Regions from separate parts of the Mesorhizobium sp. M7D.F.Ca.US.004.01.2.1 genome, predicted to be linked through region 3. Evidence: predicted binding sites of a transcription regulator. Region 3 holds the regulator's gene; each other region holds the start of a gene.
What was found. The regulator PhoB, encoded in region 3, activates phosphate uptake and scavenging genes when phosphate is short. The targets are predictions, from matches to a motif close to TGTCATNNANCTGTCAT.
Positions count from the first base shown of each region.

Region 1: the regulator PhoB is predicted to act here: its motif matches at 2,057-2,073, upstream of EN993_RS15460 (RNA degradosome polyphosphate kinase).
Region 2: the regulator PhoB is predicted to act here: its motif matches at 1,298-1,314, upstream of EN993_RS23490 (esterase-like activity of phytase family protein).
Region 4: the regulator PhoB is predicted to act here: its motif matches at 1,596-1,612, upstream of EN993_RS05105 (YdcH family protein).

Region 1 covers NZ_RZRQ01000095.1:3,104-7,130, forward strand. The annotation lists gene EN993_RS15445 (TIGR02117 family protein) at 1-178, shown strand, start outside; gene EN993_RS15450 (FAD-dependent monooxygenase) at 485-1,729, opposite strand; gene EN993_RS15455 (zinc-finger domain-containing protein) at 1,748-1,993, opposite strand; gene EN993_RS15460 (RNA degradosome polyphosphate kinase) at 2,137-4,027, shown strand, end outside.
Region 2 covers NZ_RZRQ01000201.1:2,814-6,840, reverse strand. The annotation lists gene EN993_RS23490 (esterase-like activity of phytase family protein) at 1-1,181, opposite strand, end outside; gene EN993_RS23485 (FAD-dependent oxidoreductase) at 1,485-3,896, shown strand; gene EN993_RS23480 (trimethylamine methyltransferase family protein) at 3,909-4,027, shown strand, end outside.
Region 3 covers NZ_RZRQ01000012.1:38,453-42,479, reverse strand. The annotation lists gene pstB (phosphate ABC transporter ATP-binding protein PstB) at 1-638, shown strand, start outside; gene phoU (phosphate signaling complex protein PhoU) at 664-1,371, shown strand; gene phoB (phosphate regulon transcriptional regulator PhoB) at 1,391-2,080, shown strand; gene EN993_RS04320 (ROK family protein) at 2,097-3,344, opposite strand; gene xylF (D-xylose ABC transporter substrate-binding protein) at 3,615-4,027, shown strand, end outside.
Region 4 covers NZ_RZRQ01000016.1:7,089-11,115, forward strand. The annotation lists gene ispG (flavodoxin-dependent (E)-4-hydroxy-3-methylbut-2-enyl-diphosphate synthase) at 1-1,012, opposite strand, end outside; gene EN993_RS05105 (YdcH family protein) at 1,346-1,525, opposite strand; gene EN993_RS05110 (DUF465 domain-containing protein) at 1,767-1,970, shown strand; gene EN993_RS05115 (IclR family transcriptional regulator) at 1,995-2,783, opposite strand; gene EN993_RS05120 (transporter substrate-binding domain-containing protein) at 2,905-3,777, shown strand; gene EN993_RS05125 (amino acid ABC transporter permease) at 3,993-4,027, shown strand, end outside.

The sequences.
Region 1 (4,027 bases), on a different contig from region 3:
TGTTCCGGATGCGGCCTATTCCAGGTTCGACGGCTTCTACGAAGCCAATGGCCATTTCAACGCACTGGTCGGCTGCAACACCTGGACGGCGGCCGCCTTGCGCACCGCCGGCCTGCGCACTGGCTGGTGGAACCCGCTGCCTGTATCGCTTGGCCTGTCGATGCGGCTGTATAATTAGGCGGGGTGCGCGCCGACTTCAGTCTGCTGTGTGCCGACGGATCGCCCTCCGCCAGAACTTTTCGGTCAGCTCAGGAATATCGCTTGTATCGACATCGCTCTCGGGTCGCGCCTTCAAGGCTGCGATTTCCGCTTTCTGAGGCTCTGTTAGTGGAGGTGGATTTGCCGGGTCGAACTTGTACCGGATGAGTTTGGCCATAGTGCTATTTCTACTCGGCGCAGGCGCTGCTGTCGAACGCCAACGTCGCGATCCTTCGCGCCCCCCTCTGTCCTGCCGGACAGAGGGGGGCGCTGTCCCGCCAGCCTGTCAACGCCTGACAACAGCCTCCGGTGCCTGCCAGCCATAGAGCCAGTCCAAATCCGCCGCGAGTTTGTCCGACGAGCGCATTTTCAGGAACAGATTGCGGGCGACCGCCACTGGCCCCGTGGCATGCCAGGCGACGCGGTTGATGGCGCCGCGACGAGCGACCCTGGCGACGCGCGACCGCCGCAGGTTCTCCCAGATTTGAAGACTTTGTGCCGGATCGCCAGGGAAATCGGCAATAATATCGGCAAGCATAGCCGCATCCTCGATCGCCATGGCAGCACCTTGCGCGGCGAACGGCGTCATCGCATGCGCCGCATCGCCGATCAGCGCGATGCCGTCCGGCATTGTCCAGGGCTGGTTCTGTTCGACAGTATGGAGCGGCCAAGTCAGCCACGCCCCAACCATTTCCACCAGTTCTGTAAGACCAGGCGCGGTGCCGCGCATTGCGCTGGCGAGGATGCCGGGATCGGCATGGCCGGACCAGCCCTCGGCAATACGCTCACCTCTGGTGAAGGCGACGAGGTTGAAGGCGTCGCCCTTGCTGACGGGGTAGGCCACCATATGGAAGCCCGGGTGCAGGAAGGTGGTGACGCAGTCCGGAGTGCCGATCGCCGCGAAAGCCTGCCCTGCGGCACTCTGCGCTGCAATGGTCGCGCGCCAAGCCAGTTCGCCGGAAAACCGGCTTCTTGGCGAGGTCGCCCTTTTGGCCGAATCGACAAGTGCGCGCACCGACGACCAGACACCATCTGCGCCGACCAGCAGGAAGCCCTCAGCCTTGATGGTTTTGCCGTCGATCTCGGCCGTCGCCGTGATGCCATCGGGGCCGGTGGCAACGCTGCCGATACGGGCGCCGGTGGTGAGACGGATATCCGGCATCTCGGCAACGCGCGCGGTCAGTGCGCTCTGCAGATCGGCCCTGTGAGCGACGAGATAGGGCGCTTGCCAGCGCGTTTCAGCGGCTTGTCCCAGTGGCACCCGCGCCAGTTCGCGCAGCGTTGCGGCATCCTTCAAGACCACCGCTTCCGGCCGCACCGCTTCCGGCAGCAGATGGTCGAGTACGCCAAGCTGGCGAAGGATGCGTGTCGCGTTGGGAGAAAGCTGGAGGCCGGCACCGGCTGCTTCCAGGCGCTGCGCCTGTTCGAACACCCGAACCGGGTAGCCGCGTTCGGCGAATGCAAGGGCTGCGGTCAGCCCGGCGACACCTGCCCCGGCGATGACAACTTGCCGGGATCGCGTGTCGTTCATCGGGCTTGTCGCGAAGACTCAGGCGGCCTGGTCGATATAGATGCAGCCGGCCGGCAGCGTTTCCGTCGCCTTCAGCTTTGGCGAATAGCGGTAGAGCGTCGAGCAATAGGGGCAGACTTTTTCATTATCGCCACCCATGTCGAGAAACACATGCGGGTGGTCGAAAGGCGGATTGGCGCCCGTGCACATGAATTCCTTGACGCCGATGTCGATTGCCGGGTGGCCCGCATCGTTTTGAAAATGGGGAATGGAACCGCCTGCCATCGTCGTCTCCTTAACGCAGTCTCTTCTGCATCTGGATCATAACAGGCCTCTTTGCAAGATCGATGAAATGAAACTGTCGCAAAAGCCTGTCAGAGGATAAGTTAAGCCGGTTAACCGGCTGAGCGGTGGGAAGAGCAGGAACCATGAACGAACTGAAGCCGGTGCAGAGCGAATTCGTGAACGTCGAGGTGGCTCGTCCGGAGGGCGGCAACCCCGATCGCTTCGTCAACCGGGAGTTTTCCTGGCTGCAGTTCAACCGGCGCGTTCTCGAGGAATCGCTGAACCTCAATCATCCGCTGCTGGAGCGCGTTCGCTTCCTGTCGATCTCGGCCGCCAATCTCGACGAATTCTTCATGGTCCGTGTCGCCGGCCTCGCCGGTCAGGTGCGCGAGGGCATCACGCTGAAGAGCCCTGACGGCCGCACCCCCGAACAGCAGCTCGAACAGCTGCTGCGTGAGGTCGAGCGGCTGCAGGAAGACCAGCAGAAGAGCCTTTCGGCGCTCACCGTGCTGCTCAACAAGGAAGGCATCGAGAGCATCACCCGCGATGCGCTGACCAAGGAGGAGAAGGTCTGGCTGGAAGACCATTTCCAGGAGCAGGTGTTCCCGGTGCTGACCCCGCTGTCGATCGACCCGGCGCATCCGTTCCCGTTCATTCCAAATCTCGGCTTCTCGATGGCGCTGCAATTGCGCCACCGCAAGAATGGCGAAGAGATGAGCGCGCTGCTGCGTCTGCCGGTGGCGCTGAAGCGCTTCATCCGCCTGCCGGACCGCAAGCATCATGTCCGCTTCATCCCGCTGGAAGAGGCGGTCGGCCTCTACATCGGCAAGCTTTTCCCCGGCTACGAGGTCAAGGGCTCCGGCACGTTCCGCATCATCCGTGACAGCGATATCGAAGTCGAGGAGGAGTCCGAGGATCTGGTGCGCCTGTTCGAAACGGCACTCAAGCGGCGTCGCCGCGGATCGGTGATCCGCATCGAATTCGACAGGCTGATGCCTGCCGAATTACGCGACTTCGTCGCCGGCGAACTTGGCGTGTCGTCGAGCCGCATCAGCGTCCTGACCGGACCACTGGCGCTCAGTCAGATCTCCGAAATCGTCGCCGTTCCCCGCGACGATCTGAAATTCACGCCCTACAATCCGCGCTTTCCCGAGCGCATCCGCGAGCATGGCGGCGACTGTTTTGCTGCCATCCGTGAGAAGGACATCGTCGTCCACCACCCCTACGAATCCTTCGACGTCGTGGTGCAGTTCCTGCGCCAGGCGATGGCCGACCCGGAAGTGGTGGCGATCAAGCAGACGCTTTACCGCACCTCCAATGACAGCCCGATCGTGCGCGCGCTGGTCGACGCGGCCGAGGCCGGCAAGTCGGTCACCGCGCTGGTCGAGCTCAAGGCGCGCTTCGACGAGGAAGCCAACATCCGCTGGGCGCGCGACCTGGAGCGTGCCGGCGTGCAGGTCGTGTTCGGCTTCCTCGAGCTGAAAACACATGCGAAAATGTCGCTGGTGGTGCGGCGTGAGGACGGCAAGCTGCGCAACTACGTGCATCTGGGCACCGGCAACTACCATCCGGTGACCGCGCGCATCTACACCGACCTGTCCTTCTTCACCACCGATCCGACGATTGCCCGAGACGTCGCCCAGCTCTTCAATTTCATCACCGGCTATGCCGAGCCGACCGATGAAATGCGGTTGGCGATCTCGCCGTTCACGCTGAGAAGCCGCATCCTGAAGCACATTGCCGACGAGATTGCCCATGCGGTGGAGGGTCGGCCTGCGCGCATCTGGATGAAGATGAACGCGCTCGTCGATCCGATCATCATCGACGCGCTCTATGATGCCAGCCGCGCCGGCGTCGAGATCGACCTTGTGGTGCGCGGCATTTGCTGCCTGCGGCCGCAGGTTCCGGGCCTGTCGGAAAACATCCGTGTAAAATCGATCGTCGGCCGTTTTCTCGAGCACAGCCGCATTTATTGTTTTGGCAATGGTCACGGCCTGCCGTCGGACGAGGCCATCGTCTACATCTCTTCGGCCG
Region 2 (4,027 bases), on a different contig from region 3:
GCCGGCGTCACCGACGGGTCGAGCACGCCCTTGGGCGCCAGCGGCTTGTCGGCGGCATCGAAGACGCCGCCGGCGACGTCGGTCGCGGCAGAGACGTCGACGACGAAGATCTGGCGCACCAGCGAGGTGTCGCCCTTCAGCCCTTGGCCGTTGCCGCTGTCACGCGCCAGCATCAGGAAGGTCTTGTCGGAGAGCGCTACGATCTCGCTCTGCGCGGCGATCTTGGTCTTGCCCTTGGCATCCTTGAACACCGGCAGCGGCACGACATACTCATGCGCCAGCTTGAGGTGGGCGGGGTCGGAGGCGTCATAGACCAGCGCACGCGTGTTCTGGCGCGTCGCGGGCGAATCGCCGCCATCCTGGCGGGGCGCCGATTGCAGCACCGCGATCAGCGACTTGCCATCCGGCGTCATCGCCATGCCTTCAAGACCCTGGTTGTTCTGGCGGCCGGTATCGGGATCCTTCGGATCGGGCTCGGCGGCACCCGGACCCGGATTGTCCGAGGCGAAGTTCGGCGCGCCGTGGCGCATCGGCACCAGCGCCGCCGGTGGCTGCGTCGCCGACATCAGATGGCCGTCGGCGGAGAACCGGTAGATGTTCGGGCCGTATTCGTCGGAGATGAACATCGAACCGTCGGGCAGGCGCACGATGGCTTCGTTGTCGAGCGCCAGCTTGCCATTGTCGGCCTGTGGCAGGATCGGCATGTCGCCGCTTGCCGCGCGCACGCCGTTGAGTGGATCGAGGCCGGTGGCGTCAGCGCCCTTGTCGTCGGTGAGAAGCATGGTGTCGGCAAGCGCTGCCTTGACGCCCGTCTGCTCCTGGCCGGCAGCAGGTGCCGCGCCCGGTGCGACCGGAGCAAATTCGATGCCGATCGTGTTGAGGCGCGGCCGGTAGTCGGTGGTGCCGACGACATTGTAGCCGCGGTCCGGCAGCAGCCAGAGCGAACCCTTGTAACCATCGGCGCCATGTGTCCAGCCTGATGTGTCGATCGCCATGCCGGAGCCCGAACCGAACGTCTCGCCGAACTTGTCGCGCTGAGCGGCGGGGATGCGGCCGACGCCGACCAGTCCCTTGTTGACGAGGCCGCCGACGGTCGCGGTGTTGTCGGCGAGCGCCGGCGTCAAGGCGGTGAACAAGGCCAGCGCGACGCCGAGCGACGCGGTTCGGTACAGGTGTTTCATGGACAATCCTCTTTGTGACAAAGCGTGCCGGAGCGGCCGCAGGGCGAAAAGCTGAAAGAGGTGCGACATCGATGATGCCGCGCGCGCCTCCCCGAAACGCGGTCTACGGCGCGAACATGATGCTTGCGTGACAGCGCGCGGTGCATGCCCGCCGTCTTCTTCACGCGCCGATAAAAACGTGCGCCTGGCGGAAAGAATCCGTCAGTCTCAGGCCGACAAAAAAGCCGCGCTCGCCCCGGCACTAGACACTTATGTCCAGTGCGTATATGGTCCAGCCTTCGGACCAGCCGTGGAGGGGAAGCCTTGAAGTCGCACTACCGCGCAGTCGTCATCGGAGGTGGCGTGGTTGGAGCCTCGGTGCTCTACCATCTGACGCGGTTCGGCTGGAGCAATGTGGCGCTGATCGAGCGTGCCGAATTGACGGCCGGTTCGACCTGGCACGCGGCGGCCGGTTTCCACGCGCTCAACGCCGACCCGAACGTAGCGGCGCTGCAGGACTACACCATCAATCTCTACCGGGAGATCGAAGCCGAATCCGGTCAAGACATCGGCCTGCACATGACCGGCGGCGTCAACATCGCCAGCGATCCCGCGCGCTGGGAGTGGCTGAAATCGGCCTGGGCGGTGTTCCAGTCGGTCGGCATCGAGACCGCGCGGCTGGTGACGCCCGACGAGATCAAGGCGATCTGCCCGATCGTGGACGTCACCGGCGTCCTTGGCGGCCTGCATGATTCCAACGAAGGCCATCTCGACCCGTACGGCACGACGCACGCCTATGCCGGTGCCGCGAAGAAGCGCGGCGCCGACATCATCCTGCGCAACCGGGTCGTCGAGCTGAAGGCGCGCACCGACGGTCGCTGGGATGTCGTGACGGAGCAGGGCACCATCATCGCCGAACATGTCGTCAATGCTGGCGGGCTGTGGGCGAAGCAGCTCGGCCGCATGGCCGGTGTCGACCTGCCGGTGACGCCGATGGAGCACCATTATTTCATCACCGAGGACATTCCGGAGATCGCAGCACTAGACCGGGAGATCGGCATCGCCGTCGATCTCGACGGCTTTTCCTATCTCAGGCAAGAGCGCAAGGGCGTGCTGCTTGGCGTGTACGAGCAGAACCCAAAGCACTGGAACATGGATGGTGCGCCGTGGGACTATGGCATCGAGCTGATCCCGGAAGACATCGACCGTATCAGTCCCGAACTCGCCAAGGCGCATGAGCGCTTCCCGTGCCTGGCGACGGCCGGCATCCGCAAATGGGTCAACGGCGCCTTCACCTTCACGCCGGACGGCAACCCGATCGTCGGGCCGGTGCTCGGGTTGAAGAACTACTGGGTCGCCTGCGGCGTCATGGCCGGTTTCAGCCAGGGCGGCGGGGTCGGCAAATCGCTGGCCGAATGGATGATTTATGGCGAGCCGCAGGCCGACATCTTCGGCATGGACATTGCCCGCTACGGTGCCTTCGCCGCCAACCGCGAATATCTCAGGCAGACGACGCGCCAGTTCTATTCGCGCCGCTTCGTCATGACCTTTCCCAATGAGCGGCTGCCGGCCGGGCGGCCTCTGAAACGCCCCGGCGCCTATGACGGGATGAGCGCGGCGGGATGCGAATGGACGGCGTCATGGGGGCTGGAAATCCCGGCCTATTTCGCGCCGATGGGGTTTGCCGAGAACACGACGCTGCGACGCTCCAACGCCTTCGACATTGTTGGCGACGAGGCGCTGCAGGTGCGGCGCGCCGCCGGTCTCGTCGATATCTCGGCCTATTCGCGCTATGCGGTATCCGGGCCCGGCGCCGAAGCGTGGCTCGATCGGCTGCTCGCCTGCAAGCTACCGAAACCGGGACGGGCCAGTCTGGCGCCGATGCTCGGCCATGACGGACGGCTGAAGGGCGACCTGACCGTCTTCAACTGGGGCGGCGGCACCTATTGGCTGATGGGCTCCTACTATCTCCGGGAATTCCACATGCGCTGGTTCGAGAGCCATGCGGCTGCGGGCGTCACCGTCGCCGATTTGTCCGACACGATGGCCGGCTTCCTGCTGACCGGGCCGAATGCGCGCAAGATCCTGGAGCGCACGACGCATCAGGACGTGTCCGGCGCAGCATTGCCTTTCATGGCCTGCGGCGCATTCGACATCGGCATGGTGCAGGCGCGTGTGGCGCGGCTGTCGATATCAGGCGAACTCGGCTTTGAAATCAGTTGCCCCGCCACCATGCATGCCACTCTGCGCGAAACGCTGCTGGCCGCCGGCGAGGATCTTGGCTTGGCCGAAATCGGCTATTATGCGCTCAATGCATTGCGGCTTGAAAAGAGCTTCGGCATCTGGTCGCGCGAATTCACTCAAGGGTATACGCCCGGCCTGACCGGCCTCGACCGCTTCATCGCTTTCGGCAAGGGTGATTTCATCGGCCGCGAAGCGGCGCTGAAGGAGCGGGAGGCCGGTAGCCGCCAATGCCTGGTGACCTTGGAAATCGATGCGCTCGACGCCGACGCCAGCGGCTTCGAGCCGGTCTGGCACCAGGGCCGGCGCGTCGGCTTCGTCACGTCGGGCGGCTATGGCTACACGGTCGGCAAGAGCCTGGCGCTGGCGCTCGTCGACCGCGATTTCGCGGGCGAGGGCACAGCGCTCTCGGTGCATGTCGTGGGTGAGGAGCGGCCGGCGCGTGTCGTCGCGGCCTCGCCTTACGATCCCCTGGGCAAGGCGATGCGGCAATGAGGAGGATTTCTGATGGTCGATGACGCGGCTCGGGACAGCAGGCGCGAACGCCGGCGTGGACGCACAGGCGAGGCCGGCAGCGAAAGCAGCCGCCGGCCCAATTACCATTCGCTGAAGAACCCGTTCCTGCC
Region 3 (4,027 bases):
GCTGCGGGAAGTCGACGCTGCTGCGCGTCTTCAACCGCATCTACGAACTCTATCCCAAGCAGACCGCCGAAGGTCAGGTGCTGCTCGACGGCCAGAACGTTCTCGACCGCTCGCAGGATCTCAACCTGCTGCGGACCAAGATCGGCATGGTGTTCCAGAAGCCGACGCCATTTCCGATGTCGATCTACGAAAACATCGCTTTCGGCGTCAGGCTCTATGAGAAGCTCAGCAAGTCCGAGATGGACGGCCGCGTCGAGCAGGCGCTGAAGCGCGCAGCACTCTGGAACGAGGTCAAGGACAAGCTCAACGCCAGCGGCCTCAGCCTCTCCGGTGGTCAGCAGCAGCGGCTCTGCATCGCCCGCACCGTGGCGGTGAAGCCGGAAGTCATCCTGCTCGATGAGCCGGCCTCGGCGCTTGACCCGCTGTCGACCGCCAAGATCGAGGAGCTGATCGACGAGTTGCAAGCCGACTACACGATCGTCATCGTCACCCACAACATGCAGCAGGCGGCGCGCGTGTCGAAGCAGACGGCCTTCATGTATCTGGGCGAACTGGTCGAGTTCGACCGCACCGAGAAGATCTTCACGTCGCCCCGCGAGAAGCGCACGCAGGACTACATCACCGGCCGCTTCGGCTGAGTTCAGGCATACGAGGGACAAGATCATGGGCGAACACACAGTCGCTTCTTTCGACGAGGATCTCGGACAAATCAGCAGGCTCATCAGCGATATGGGCGATCTCGCCGGCTCGATGGTCGGTGGTGCCACCAAGGCGCTTTTGAATTCCGATAACGCCCTCGCACAGCGCGTCGTCTCCGACGATGCGATCATGGACGCGCGCCAGCGCGAGCTCGACGACCGCGCCATCACGTTGATCGCCAAGCGGCAGCCGATGGCCGACGATCTACGCCATGTCGTCGGTTCGATCCGCATGGCCGGCGATCTCGAACGCATCGGCGACCTTGCCAAGAACATCGCCAAGCGCGTCGGCACCGTCGGCCTCAGCGTCACACCGCGTGACCTGTCGCATTCCATCGACGCAATGGCTCAGCTGGTGCTGATCCAGGTGCAGGGCGTGATCGAGGAGTATGCGGCGCGCGACGCCGCGGCCCTGGCGAAACTGCGCGCCGCCGACGAGCGCATCGACGTCAAATACACCTCGGTGTTCCGCGAACTGCTGACCTACATGATGGAAGACCCGCGCAACATCACTGCCTGCACGCATCTGTTGTTCTGCGCCAAGAACCTCGAGCGCATCGGCGACCATGTGACCAACATCGCTGAAAATGCCTATTATGTTTTGACCGGCACGCAGTTGCCCGCCAATCGCCCGAAGCAGGACGAGACGGCAATGTCCGCGCCGGCGGCATGACGACAGGGGTGACCAGTCGATGATCGCGCCACGCATCATGGTGGTGGAGGATGAGGAGCCGCTAGGCGTGCTGCTCCGCTACAATCTGGAATCCGAGGGTTACCAGGTCGAGGTGGTGACGCGCGGCGACGAGGCCGAGATCCGGCTGCAGGAGAACGTTCCCGACCTTCTGGTGCTCGACTGGATGGTGCCTGCGGTTTCGGGTATCGAACTCTGTCGTCGGCTAAGAATGCGTCCCGAGACCGAGCGGCTGCCAATCATCATGCTGACCGCGCGCGGCGAGGAAAGCGACCGCGTGCGTGGCCTGTCGACCGGCGCCGACGACTATCTGGTCAAGCCGTTCTCGACGCCGGAATTCATGGCCAGGGTTAAGGCGCTGCTGCGCCGCGCCAAGCCGGAAGTGCTGTCCAGCGTGCTGAAGGTCGGCGACATCGTGCTCGATCGTGAGTCGCACCGGGTCTATCGCAAGAAGAGCGAGATCCGGTTAGGGCCGACCGAGTTCCGCCTGCTCGAGTTCATGATGCGCCATCCCGGCCGCGTCTTCTCGCGCAGCCAGCTGCTCGACAATGTCTGGGGCGAGACGATCTACATCGACGAGCGCACGGTCGACGTGCATGTCGGCCGCCTGCGCAAGGCGGTCAACAACGGCCGCATGCCGGACGTCATCCGCACCATTCGTGGGGCGGGCTACGCGATCCGCGAGGATTGAACTCGCCCGTCTGAATTCACGCCACGTTTTTGCCTGCGACGCTTCCTCTCGCCTGCGCGCCCGGCGCGAAAATCTCCTGGTCGACGAAGGTCAGCGCGCGCATGGCGCAGCCTTCGCGGATCAGCGGCAGTTCGTTCGGCTCGGTGTCGAAGGAAATCGATTTCGAGTGCTGGCCGCCGGCGGTCTGGGCAATCGCCTCGCGCAATGCCGGCTCGATCAGGTCGAAGGCAGCGGCGCTGACGCCGACCATGGCGACGGGCGCCGGATCGATCAGCGCGAACAAGCTGCCGAGACCGTAGCCGAGCGCTTCGCCGGCCTTGCGATAGGCCTCGCGCTCGGGGCCATCCCTTTCGCGGGCCGCGGTCGCCAGGGCGCGCATGTCGGCGTCGCTGACATCGGCGACGGGTTCTGCGTCCTCGCCCAGCTGCCTGGCGTTGCGCCAGATGGCGTAGTTGCCGGCATAGGCCTCGACGCAGCCGCGCCGCCCGCAGCGGCAGAGCGCACCTTTCGGCTGATGGATCATGTGGCCGAACTCGCCGCCCGAGGAATGGGTGCCGGTGAAGAGCTCGCCCTTCAGCACCAGGCCCATGCCGATGCCATGCGACAAAAGGATGGCGATGAAATCGTCGCGGTAGCGATCAGGATCGCGCCAGCGTAGCGCTATCGCCATCATGTTGCAGTCATTCTCCATGGTGGCGGGGATGCCGAACTCGTCCTCGAGTATGTCGGCGAAGGCGATGTCGGTGTGCGGCGTGATAGGCGACCACAGCATGGCGCGGGCGCGGGTGTCGGTGATGCCCTGGATTGCCAGCGCAATGCGGGCGATGCTGCGGACGTCGAGATCAGGGTCCTCGAGACGGCGCCGCACGATTGCCGTGCATTCGCCGATCAGCGCGTCCCGCGACATGGTCAGCGTGTCCAGCCGGCGCTGTTCCTCTGATATCACCTGGCCGGCATAGTCGATGACGGCGACGGAGAGAAAATTCAGCGACAGCACCACGGTCATCACCGCCGCCGCTTCCGGATTGAGGCTGAGGCCAACCTGCGGCCGGCCGCGTTTGAGCGAGCCGGCCTCGCTTGGTTTGCTTTCGGTCAGGATGCCTTCGCCGATCAGGTCGGAAGAGATCGCCGATATGGTCGAGTGGCTAAGGCCGGTTGTCGCTGCGATCTCGGTGCGGGACGGCTGTCCGGCGCGGCGCACGGCCGCAATCACCATCGCCCGGTTGCGCCGGCGCAAATCGTCGTGGCGGATTCCGACCGACATGTTTCTTCAAGTCCTCCCGGTCGCCGCGGTTCTCCGTGCCCCTCGAACGCTGTCGGCAACGCAGTCAAATACTGGCAGAAGCCGCCCACTCTGTCATTTATTTATTCCGGGGCCCGAAAAAAATTCGCGAGCACATCAAAATCCATCAGAATCGATGTTGACAGCGTTCGGGTGTTGGACCAGTATTTTTTCGAGGCTCGAAAAAATAGGGCCTCTGTGCCGGCCTTCGGGTCAGTTTGGTCGCGCCATACGCGGCGCAGGGAGGATATTATGAAAAGATTCACAGCCGCCATCCTGGCGGGTGTCGCCATGTCGCTGACGCTCGCGTCGGTCGCGCAGGCGAAGGACAAGGTCATCGGCGTTTCGTGGTCCAACTTCCAGGAAGAGCGCTGGAAGACCGACGAGGCCGCCATGAAGACGGCGATCGAGGCTGCCGGCGACAAGTACATCTCCGCCGATGCGCAGTCCAATCCCGGCAAGCAGCTTACCGATGTCGAAAGCCTGATCTCGCAGGGCGCCAATTCGCTGATCATCCTGGCGCAGGATGCCTCGGCCATCGGCCCAGCGGTGCAGAAGGCGCTGGACGAAGGCATTCCGGTCGTCGGCTATGACCGTCTGATCGAGAACAAGGACGTCTTCTACCTGACCTTCGACAACAAGGAAGTCGGCCGCATGCAGGCCCG
Region 4 (4,027 bases), on a different contig from region 3:
CTGGATATTTTTCGCGCCACACCGGCATGTTCTTGCGCAGATCCGCCTGGATGTTCTGGGCAAGTTCCTGGAACACGGTCGAGGTCGTGCGGCCGCAGCCCGGGCAAGCGGCGACGATCGGCACGAACTGCCTGAACCCCATGGTCTGCAGCAACTCCTGCGACACCTGCACCTCACGCGTTCGGTCGCCGTTCGGCTCCGGCGTCAGCGAGATGCGAATGGTGTCGCCGATGCCTTGCTGCAGCAGGATGCCCATCGCGGCCGACGAAGCGACGATGCCTTTCGAGCCCATGCCGGCCTCGGTGAGGCCGAGATGCAGCGCGTGGTTGGAGCGGGTGGCGAGCTCGGTATAGACGGCGATCAGGTCCTGCACGCCGCTGACCTTGGCCGACAGGATGATTTTCTCGCGGCCAAGGCCGATCTCTTCCGCCATCTCGGCCGAAAGGATCGCCGACTGCACGATCGCCTCGCGCGTCACCTCTTGCGCGGTCAGCGGAAAACCCTTGTCCTGGTTGTCGTCCATCAACCGAGTCAAAAGCTCCTGGTCGAGCGAGCCCCAGTTGACCCCGATGCGCACCGGCTTGTCGTGTTTGATCGCCATCTCGACAATCGCGGCGAACTGCCGGTCCTTCTTGTCCTTGAAGCCGACATTGCCGGGGTTGATGCGATATTTGGCCAGCGCCTCGGCACAGGCCGGATGATCGGCCAATAGCTTGTGGCCGATATAGTGGAAATCTCCGACCAGCGGCACGTTGATGCCAAGCCGCTGAAGCCGCTCGTGAATGCGCGGCACAGCAGCAGCACTCTCGTCGCGATCGACGGTGATGCGCACGATCTCCGAGCCGGCCCGGTGGAGTGCTGCGACTTGCGCAACCGTCTGGTCGACATCGGCCGTGTCGGTGTTGGTCATCGACTGCACGACAACGGGCGCGCCGCCACCGACGACCACGCCGCCGACGTCGACGCCGACCGAGGTGCGGCGGGGAAAAGGAGAGGAAAAATATCCGGTCATGCCGGCAGCCTTTTGTCTCTGGAGCGCCATGCGTCCAACTGGACGCACAAAATGCGCTCCGGGCCGATGCGCTAAAGTCCGGGCATGAGGTGGAGGAGCAAAGATGGCTTGTCAATGGCGACAGGTCGCCACTGGCCGGAATCGGTCCGCCGCCATGGGCCAGAAACAATCGATAATCTGGCGAAAGCTGGCGACGGCCGAAGTGGAAATTGAACGGATGGCAGTCCAGACTCGACCGATAGCCCAGTACTGGAAATCAAAACCCACCATGCCGGCGGCGGGAACCGCCGGGAAAAAAGGCCGCGGATCGTAAGCGGCTAGGTCAGCAGGGCATCAATGCGTGGTCGGTTTCCCTCTTAGTTTTTCAATCGCATCCTTGAGTGCCAGCTTGCGTCGCTTGAGATTCACGATTTCGAGGTCGTCGACCGATGGATGGTTCATCGCGTCATCGATTTCACGTTCGATGTCGCCGTGTTTCCGCTGCAACTCATCAAGATGGGATGCAAGAGACATGATTGGTTCTCCCTTTCATGGTTTCCTCGATTGCAACCGTCACGGCGCGTCCACCGCAGGTTCGCTTTCTGTGACGGCACGGTGACAGTGTGCCACCTTCCGGCAACGATGTCGAATGATCCGTGGTAGCATTCCACGACAATGTGAAATGTGATATGGGCTGCGCGCCGGTTGCAAAATCACGCCGGCCCCGCCCAATCAGGCCCATTTTTGGGCGCCGCAGACGTGCAGACGGTAGATAATGTCCGATCAGGAACAGGCTGATATCCGCCTCGAATATTCCCGGCTGAAGCAGGAGCACGCGGATTTCGATGCGGCCATCAACGCGATGATCGCCATGGCCTGCGATCCACTGCAGATCCAGCGCATGAAGAAGAAAAAGCTGTTCCTCAAAGACCGGCTGATGGCGCTGGAAGACAAGATCATTCCCGACATCATTGCCTGAACCAGCATTGGCTGGCTGGCGCGCCTAGGCCACGGTCGAAAGCTTCGCGGCGCGGTTGCGCAGCAGGCCGATGAGTTCGCCGGTCCGCTCCTCGGACGTATCGATGGGAACCACCAGGCACATCGTCGCTTCGACCTTGCCCGGCGCTGAAAACACCGGCGCGGCAAGGCACTTCGTATAGGCATCGACAAGGCCCGAAGTGACGCAATAGCCGGTGATCCGCGCTTTTGCGATATCGGCGACGAAATCGTCGAGCCGCAGTTTGCGCCCGTCGGGCAGCACGAGATCGTCGTCCGACACCATGTCTTCGATCTCAGCCTTCTCCAGTCCCGCCAGAAGCAGCCGCCCCGAGGCCGTCCAGGGCAGCGGTATCTGCAAGCCGGTGGCGGAACTGATGCGGAACGGCCTGGTGCCGGGACTCGCGTGGACGATCGTATAGCGCCCGCTTTGCAGCATGCACAGTTCGGAGGTCTCGCCGGTCTCGCGCGACAGATTGTCGACCTCCTGGCGCCCCCGCCTCAAGAGGTCGTTGCCCCGCACATAATCCATTCCATAGAGATAGAGCTTCTTGCCGAAATAGACGCGATTGCCGTCGCTTTCCATTTCCAGCAGTCCCGCATCGACCAGCGACCGCACCAGCGTGTAGGTCGTCGAGCGGGGCGCATTCACGCCTTTGGCAAGGTCGCCAATGCCGATCGCCCGCTGGGTCGTGTGAAGAAACTCCAGAATCTCGAGCACCCGGTTGAGCCCCTTTTCACGGGAGCCCGAGATCTTCTCGCCGGCCGAAACTGCCGAGGCATTGCCATCTTGCATTGTCGATTCCTAGTGTTAATATCTGTCTTGTACAGGGTACACTCGTCTCTTGTAAGAGACAAAATTACCAACGCGTGTCTTGCCTGTGCACAAGGGGAACACAACACGAAAGGAGGTCGCCGTGAACGACACATCCGGAAGACGTGATTTTCTGAAATTGGGAATGGCAGGGCTGGCCACGGCTGGCGTGCTGGCAACCGTCGATGCCCAGAAGGCCGCTGCCCAGGCGGCACCCGACAGCTTGCTGCGCACCGTGCTCGATCGCGGCAAGCTGATCGTCGGCACCGGCAGCACCAACGCACCCTGGCACTTCGAGAATGATGCCGGCGAACTCGTCGGCATGGACATCACCATGGGGCGCATTCTCGCCAAGGGCCTTTTCGACGATCCGACCAAGGTCGAATTCGTCATGCAGGATCCGGCTCAGCGCATTCCCAACGTGACCACCAACAAGGTCGACATCACCATCCAGTTCATGACGATGAGCGCCCAACGCTCGCAGCTGGTCAATTTTTCCCGGCCTTACTACGTCGAGGGCATCGCCCTGCTGAGCCTTCCGACCGCCGAGAACAAGACCTTCGACAAGCTGCTTGCCGGCGGCGCGGCAACACGCGTCTCCATCCTGCAGAATGTCGATGCCGAAGCGCAGGTGCATTCGGTCCTGCCCCAGTGCCAGGTCATGCAGATCGATACCCAGGCCAACGTGCTGCAGGCGCTGGAATCGAAACGCGTTGACGCCGCTGCCGTCGATCTGTCCACGGTGCGCTGGCTCGCCTCGCGCAATCCGGACAAATATTTCGACGCCGGCAAGAGCTGGCTGAGCATGCTTTATGGCGCAGCCCTGCGGCAAGGCGACCTCGACTGGCTGACCTTCGTCAACGCGACCTTCACCATCGCCATGTTCGGTCACGAAAACGCACTCTACGATGCCGCCTTCAAGGACTATTTCGGACAGGAGCCGCCGGCGCGCCATCCCGGCTTCCCGGCCATCTGACCTGCATCGGGCGGAAGGGCGTATCCAGCGCCCTTCCACCTCCGACAACCCTCGGCACCAAGGCTTGTTGAGATTCAGGCCAGGCCGAGTCGAAAACGGTGGTTTTCGAGAACCGGAGCGGAGCGTACTTAAAGTACGTGAGCACCGGAAGCGCAGAAAGCCGGCGTTTGCAGGCCGGCATCACCTGAATATCAACAAGCCTTTAAGGCGGACGCATGGGCTATGCCCTTAATTTCAACCTGATCTGGCG